Regions from separate parts of the Alteromonas sp. MmMcT2-5 genome, predicted to be linked through region 2. Evidence: predicted binding sites of a transcription regulator. Region 2 holds the regulator's gene; the other holds the start of a gene.

What was found. Region 2 encodes ArgR, which controls arginine synthesis, uptake and breakdown. Its sites were predicted from a motif close to ANTGAATANNTATTCANT; they were not measured.
Region 1: gltB (glutamate synthase large subunit) is a predicted target of ArgR. The motif match lies at 2,893-2,910, and genes of this name have one in related genera.

The regions. Positions count from the first base shown of each region.
Region 1 is NZ_JAKRFB010000008.1:70,671-74,284, reverse strand. It holds gene gltB (glutamate synthase large subunit) at 1-2,617, opposite strand, end outside; gene MHN09_RS06145 (N-acetylmuramoyl-L-alanine amidase) at 3,280-3,614, shown strand, end outside.
Region 2 is NZ_JAKRFB010000015.1:37,429-41,042, forward strand. It holds gene MHN09_RS08645 (TonB-dependent receptor) at 1-1,066, shown strand, start outside; gene MHN09_RS08650 (type 1 glutamine amidotransferase domain-containing protein) at 1,253-1,936, shown strand; gene argR (transcriptional regulator ArgR) at 2,002-2,466, opposite strand; gene mdh (malate dehydrogenase) at 2,704-3,614, shown strand, end outside.

The sequences.
Region 1 (3,614 bases), on a different contig from region 2:
CTTCAGGGCTTAGTGCACCAATTGACATTGCCGCAGTATCAAAGCGAGGGAATAAGTTTTCCGGCGCTTCAACTTCGCTTATATCAATAGGGTCGCAATCAGGATTGATGGCGAGTAAGTCGCGGATGTGCGCAGGCGCACGCTCGTTAACAAGCTTCGCATATTGCTGGTAGTCGTCGTAGTTACCAGACACCACAGCCTTTTGAAGCGTACTGACTACGTCTGGGTTATAGGCGTGATATTCGCCACCGTGCACGTATTTAAGCAAGCCGCCGTGATCGACAGATTTACGCTTAAGCCAAGCAATACGGTTTAGGTTGATAAGATCTTGCTGGAAATCATCGAAGCCCGCACCTTGAATGCGTGAGGTCACACCTTTAAAGCATAACTTCATCACTTCGTTGTTAATACCCACTGCTTCAAACAGTTTAGAGCTACGGTAGCTAGCAACAGTGCTAATACCCATTTTCGACATGATCTTGTACAAGCCTTTGTTGATACCCTTACGGTAGTTCAACGTGGCCTGCATAGGAGAAATATCTAGCTCGCCTTTTTCACAAAGCTGCTCAATAGTTTCATATGCTAGGAATGGGTAAACCGCAGTGGCACCTAAGCCAATCAGCACCGCGAAATGGTGTGGATCGCGGGCACTTGCTGTTTCAACAACAACGTTAGCATCGCAGCGTAATGACTTTTCAACTAAGCGACGTTGTACCGCACCAACTGCCATTGCTGCAGGGATAACCAAGCGATTTTGTTTAATGTTTCTGTCAGACAGAATAACGAACGCAGCACGCTTGTTTTTAACCAGCATTTCTACTTCGTTACAAACGCGCTCGATGGCTTTCTTCAAACCTTCTTGCGGCGCATACTGAAGCTCCACGACTTCTGAGTAGTAGTTGTCTGGGTTAAATTCGCGCAGTTGCTTAAGGTCGGTATACATTAGCACTGGCGAGTCAAACAATACGCGGTCAGCGTAACCTGAGGTTTCGCTAAATACGTTTTGCTCGCGGCCAATACAGGTTGCCAACGACATAACGTGGTTTTCACGTAGCGGGTCGATAGGCGGGTTAGTAACCTGTGCGAATTGCTGACGGAAATAGTCGTAAACTGTACGTTGACGCGAGGACATAACCGCCATTGGCGTGTCATCACCCATTGAACCAACGGCTTCTTGGCCGTCTTTCGCGAGTACTTTTACAACTTGTTGAATTTCTTCATAGCTGTAGGCGTGTAGCTTGTGGTACACCGCCATGGCATCGTCGTCAAACACACGTTTACCAATTAATGACGCGTCAAGCTTTTCAATTGGTGTAAGTCGACGAATATGCTTGTCTAGCCACTCTTTATAAGGATGGCGTGCTTTTAAGTCTTCATCAATTTCAGTAGAGCGCCAGATTTTGCCTGTGTAAGTGTCTACAGCAAGCATTTCACCTGGGCCTACACGGCCTTTTTCAATTACGTCAGCTTGCTCGTAATCCCAGATACCTACTTCTGAGGCTAGGGTAATGAAACCGTTCTTAGTAATAACGTAACGTGCAGGACGTAGACCATTTCTATCAAGGTTACAGGCAACGTGGCGACCGTTAGTTAAAACGATACCCGCTGGGCCATCCCATGGTTCCATGTGCATAGAGTTGAACTCGTAAAATGCACGAAGATCATCGTCCATGGTCTTGTTGTTTTGATAGGCGGGTGGAACAAGTAACCGCATAGCACGGAATAAATCCATACCGCCGGCTAAGAATAGCTCCAGCATGTTATCCAGCGAGGATGAGTCCGATCCTTCAGTATTAACGAAAGGGGCTGCATCTTTAAGATCTGGAATAAGTGGCGTTGCGAATTTAGCAGCACGTGCCATGGCCCAGTCGCGGTTTCCTTTAATGGTGTTAATTTCACCGTTGTGCGCAAGGAAGCGGAAAGGCTGAGCAAGCGGCCAGCGTGGTAGTGTATTTGTTGAAAAGCGTTGGTGGAAAACGCAAATTGCGCTTTGCATACGCTCATCGGCAAGATCGTGATAAAAGGCGGGTAAATCTTTTGGCATTACCAAGCCTTTGTAGATCGTTACCAAGCCCGACAAACAAGCTACGTAAAAATCGGGATCTTTCTCAAGACGTTTTTCAGCGCGGCGGCGGATCATATACAAACGACGCTCAAGGTCGCGTTTTCTCCAACCTGCTGGCGCGTTCACAAATACCTGTTCAATTTGTGGAACACCCGTTAGCGCTAATTCACCCAGTACTGAGTGGTCGACAGGCACTTCGCGCCAACCCACTACTGAAAGTGTTTCTTTTTCTAGTTCTTCATTAAGTACTTCACGCGCGGCTTGCGCAAGTACCGGGTCCTGACTTAAGAAAATCATGCCCACGCCGTATTTTTTGCTGAGTTTCCAGCCATTTTCTTCGGCGATTGCATGGAAGAACGCATCCGGTTTCTGTAGTAATAAACCACAGCCGTCACCGGTTTTCCCGTCGGCGGCGATACCGCCACGATGCTGCATACGGTCAAGACCGTGTATTGCAGTAGTTACCAATTCATGACTGGCTTCCCCATGAGTGTGAGCGATTAAGCCAAACCCACAGTTGTCCCGGGAATCATTGGGATTATATAAACTCATCTCTTAACTCCTTCAACCTTTTGACTGGGCAAGGTATGCGTTGCGTGTAGATGCGCCTAGGTTTGCGTATCACAACATTATTAGACGTCTTTTATGCCTGCGAGCGGTATTGCTCGCGGCGTGCGCCTTTCTTGTCGTTATTTTATTATTAGAGGATTCCAGTCGTTTCCGCATTTTTATGCATTATTGCGATGCGGGCCGTACAAAATACCCACATTAAAAACTAAAATCAAACGCTAAAAGTATAAGCTTTATAGTGAATTAGTATAAATATAATTAAATATATATTAATCAGTTGCTTACGTGTCGTCATTTATATTTGTAACAAAAATGTTATCAGTATTGCAAAGTGAATAACTCATCCCTTATAAATGATATTACTTCTCATTTGCGTTTTATTAATGAATAAATATGCTTCGAAATTGATGTTTTATGTTGTCAATAGCGGTTTGCGGTGTATTTTTATTAATTTGTAAAGCTATGGTTCCACTAATATAAGTAGTTTGCTATATTGGTTGAAAATTAACCACAGGTAAGGCCCGTGGTGCGCTGAAGGATGTTGATAGAGAGCCCTGTGTGTGAATTGAGTGTACGCTTATGTGGAAGGCGAAGAATAAAAATTCACTGTGGTGGCGTGCTGTTAAGACAATAAGGATTATTGTATGAATACACTACATGCTTCACCACTGCCTTTATTTAGTATAGATGATCATATTCTAACTGGCGACAATATCACCTTCAGGCTTTCTCCTAACACATCTGGGCGTTTTCAATCTGGATCTCCCGATACTATTGTTATTCATTTTACCGCCGGTAGTAGCCTTTCATCTTCGGTGAATGTCTTGACCAATGCTGATAGCGGTGTGTCAGCTCACTTTGCCGTTGGACGCAATGGTGACATTGTTCAAATGCTTCCGACTAATAAAATAGCGTGGCACGCAGGAGAAAGTTATTACGAGGGGCGTAGTGGCTTGAATCAGTACTCTATCGGCATTGA
Region 2 (3,614 bases):
AACGAATGCCGTAGACCCTGATTTTGAGATTCCTAGCGAATGGAAGTTCAATCTTGGTTTCACTTGGGTAACAGACAGCGATTATGTATTCCAAGCAGATATTCTTCACAACAAGAAGCAAGATAGTGCACAAATCATAAATGTTGGTTGGGACACAGAAAACGTTACTTTTGCAGCTGACGGTCGACCTATCTACGACTATATTCAAGTTGGAACTAATGACGATGGTGACGCTGTTTTCCGTAACTTCCGTAAGAGTGACTTAGTACTTACCAATGCTCGTGAAGATGGCAAGTCGACCACTATCTCTTTTGCTGTTCAAAAAGAATATGACTTTGGTTTAGATGCTTCATTCGGTTATGCATACAACCGCTCTGAAGACGTTACACCAATGGCAAGTTCAGTAGCGTTCTCGAACTTTACTAACTTTGCTTCATCAGACCCGTTAAACCCTGGTATCGCAACTTCGAACTACGAAGTGCCACATCGCTTTACGTTTAACTTGCGTTATTCGACTGAAATTGTTGACGGTTACAAAACAAGCTTCTCGCTATTCGGATCTCGCCAGCAAGGTCGTCCATTCTCGTACACCTTTGACGGTATCACGATCGGCGACGCGCAGTTTAGAACAAACAATGCACTTCTTTACATCCCAGAAGTTGATGATCCAAACGTGACGTATGCAGAAGGCTTCGACTTAGGTGCATTCAACTCATTCATCGATGAAGGTGGTTTTGCTCGCGGCGAAATCCTTGAGCGTAACTCTGAAAATGCTGAATGGTATTCTCGAGTTGACTTCCGTATTGACCAGCAACTTCCTGGTTTCATGAAAGGTCATCGCGCAAGTGCATACTTCATCCTTAAGAACGTTGGTAACTTCTTAAATGATGATTGGGGCGTTCGTAAAATTGGTCCATTCGTTTCAGCTCCTGTACTTGATGCATCGCTAAATAGCGATGGTACATATACGTACAACGAGTTCTTTGAAGGTAACACTAATCAAAATGGATTCTTTAATGAGCAATCATTATGGCAAATCCGAGTTGGTGTTAAGTACAGCTTCTAATCCAATGGTGTGAACCTATTGTAGTGTTAGGTGCCACTCTCCTTAACAGGAAGTGGCACTTTTTTATGCCCGTCATTAATCTCATAACCATGCAATCTAACGATCCTCCACTTTTTTAATGATCTGAATACGTACATTAGTCGAACTGATTGACGACAAATTTTTAAATGCTCGAAAGGAGGGCTTATGTCAAAACATATGCTAATGGTAATGACATCTCACGAAATTATGGGTGATACTGGCAAAAAGACAGGCATGTGGTTGGAAGAGTTTGCTGCGCCGTACTACGCATTTAAAGACCAAGGATATACGATAACGTTGGCGTCACCCATGGGAGGGCAAGTACCTATCGACCCTAATAGTCTGGTTGACGATGCAATGACCGATGACGCTATGCGATATACGAAAGATGATCTGGCACGTAACGCTATAGCGTCGACGATTCCGCTCGAAGACGTGCGTGCTGATGAGTTTGACGCGGTGTTCTATCCGGGGGGACACGGCCCGTTGTGGGACCTTTCTGACAATGTGCACTCGATAAAACTAATCGAAGACTTTATCGCAGCTAATAAACCCGTTGGGGCAGTATGCCACGCGTCAATTGCACTTAAAGACGTTAAAACGCCTGACGGTAAATATTTGGTCGAAGGGAAGTCGGTTACCGGTTTCTCGAACAGCGAGGAAGCAGCGGTGGAGCTTACTGACGTAGTGCCTTATCTGGTTGAAGATGAACTGGTTAAAAAAGGCGGTAAGTATGAGAGCGCCGACAATTTTGCTGTAAAAGTGTGTACCGACGGGTTACTGGTGACGGGACAGAATCCGCCGTCATCACGACCAGCAGCCGATGCGCTGATTAAGCTATTGAGTTAGCGTCAGCGAACAGCAGAATATATAGTGCCCTCAATGAGAGGGCACCGTTTTAAAAGTGTGGCTACCTAAACGTTCTCAAACAGGTCTTCAACACGTTGTCTTAGTTCTTCAATTCTAGACACATCCGCTGGCGCGATGAAAATAGTGTCGTCACCTGCAATGGTGCCCAAAACCCCGTCTTTCTTACTTAATGAGTCAAGCAAGCGCGCAATAAGCTGTGCAGCACCAGGGCTGGTTCTAATGATTACCATTACGTTGTTGTGAACGATATCCAGTACCAGCTGTTTAAGAGGGCTTTTAGCCGTAGGCATACCTAGCTCTGGAGGCAAGCAATACACCATGTCACCTCGGGCATTTCGCGTGCGTACCGCCCCGAATTTGCTTAGCATTCTAGAGATTTTAGATTGGCTGATGTTGTCGAAGCCTTGTGCTTTTAATGCATCAACAATTTCGCCCTGTGAACCGTAACTTTCTGCTTTAAGAATTTCTTTAAAAGCTTTGATGAGTAGCTCTTGTTTTGCGTTTGCCATTAGCGCTCTTTTCTTTTTTGAGGGTTATCGTTAGGAATTATATTTAGTATGCGTATATTGTGCCGTACAGGTAGACTTTGCGCAATTTCTTTGCATAATCATTCATGATAATGAATATCGAGATAAAATCGCCATAAATAACGTTAATAAGACGATCCGGTGATTGAGTTTTCCCCCGCGTTGCATTAGTGTGACGTTCCGTTTAAATACGTGAAGTAATCCCATAGGAGAAATGGTATGAAAGTAGCCGTGTTAGGTGCTGCCGGTGGTATTGGTCAGGCGCTGTCTTTGTTGTTGAAAACACAATTGCCAGCAGGTTCAGATTTAGCGCTTTACGACGTAGCGCCAGTTGTTCCTGGTGTTGCCGTTGATTTGAGCCACATCCCCACTGCGGTAAAAGTAACCGGTCACGGTAAAGATGACCTAGCTGATGCACTAACTGGAGCAGACGTTGTTCTAATTCCAGCGGGTATGCCTCGTAAGCCAGGTATGGATCGTTCTGATCTATTCAACATCAACGCCGGCATTGTTAAAAACCTAATTGAAGGTGTAGCTGATAACTGCCCGAACGCGTGTGTTGGTATCATCACTAACCCAGTTAACACTACTGTTGCTATTGCAGCTGAAACGCTTAAAGCAAAAGGCGTTTATGACAAGAACAAGCTTTTTGGTGTAACGACACTAGACGTTATCCGTGCTGAAACGTTTGTTGCTGAACTTAAAGGTGTAGACGTATCTTCTGTGCACGTACCGGTAATCGGTGGTCACTCTGGTACAACTATCCTTCCTCTACTTTCACAAGTTGAAGGCGTAGAGTTCACAGACGAAGAAGTTGCTAGCCTAACTACTCGTATCCAAAACGCGGGTACTGAAGTTGTTGAAGCTAAAGCGGGCGGTGGCTCTGCAACCCTATCAATGGGTCAAGCAGCGGCACGCTTCTGTCTATCACTAGTTGCAGCAATGCAAGGTGAGAACGTTGTTGAGTACACTTATGTACAAACTGACGACAGCGACGACGCAGCATTCTTTGCACACCCAGTTCGCCTAGGCGCAAACGGTGTTGAAGAAATCTTGCCATACGGCGAGCTAAGCGCATTCGAAGAAAAAGCGAAAAACGACATGCTTGAAGGCCTACGTGGCGACATCAA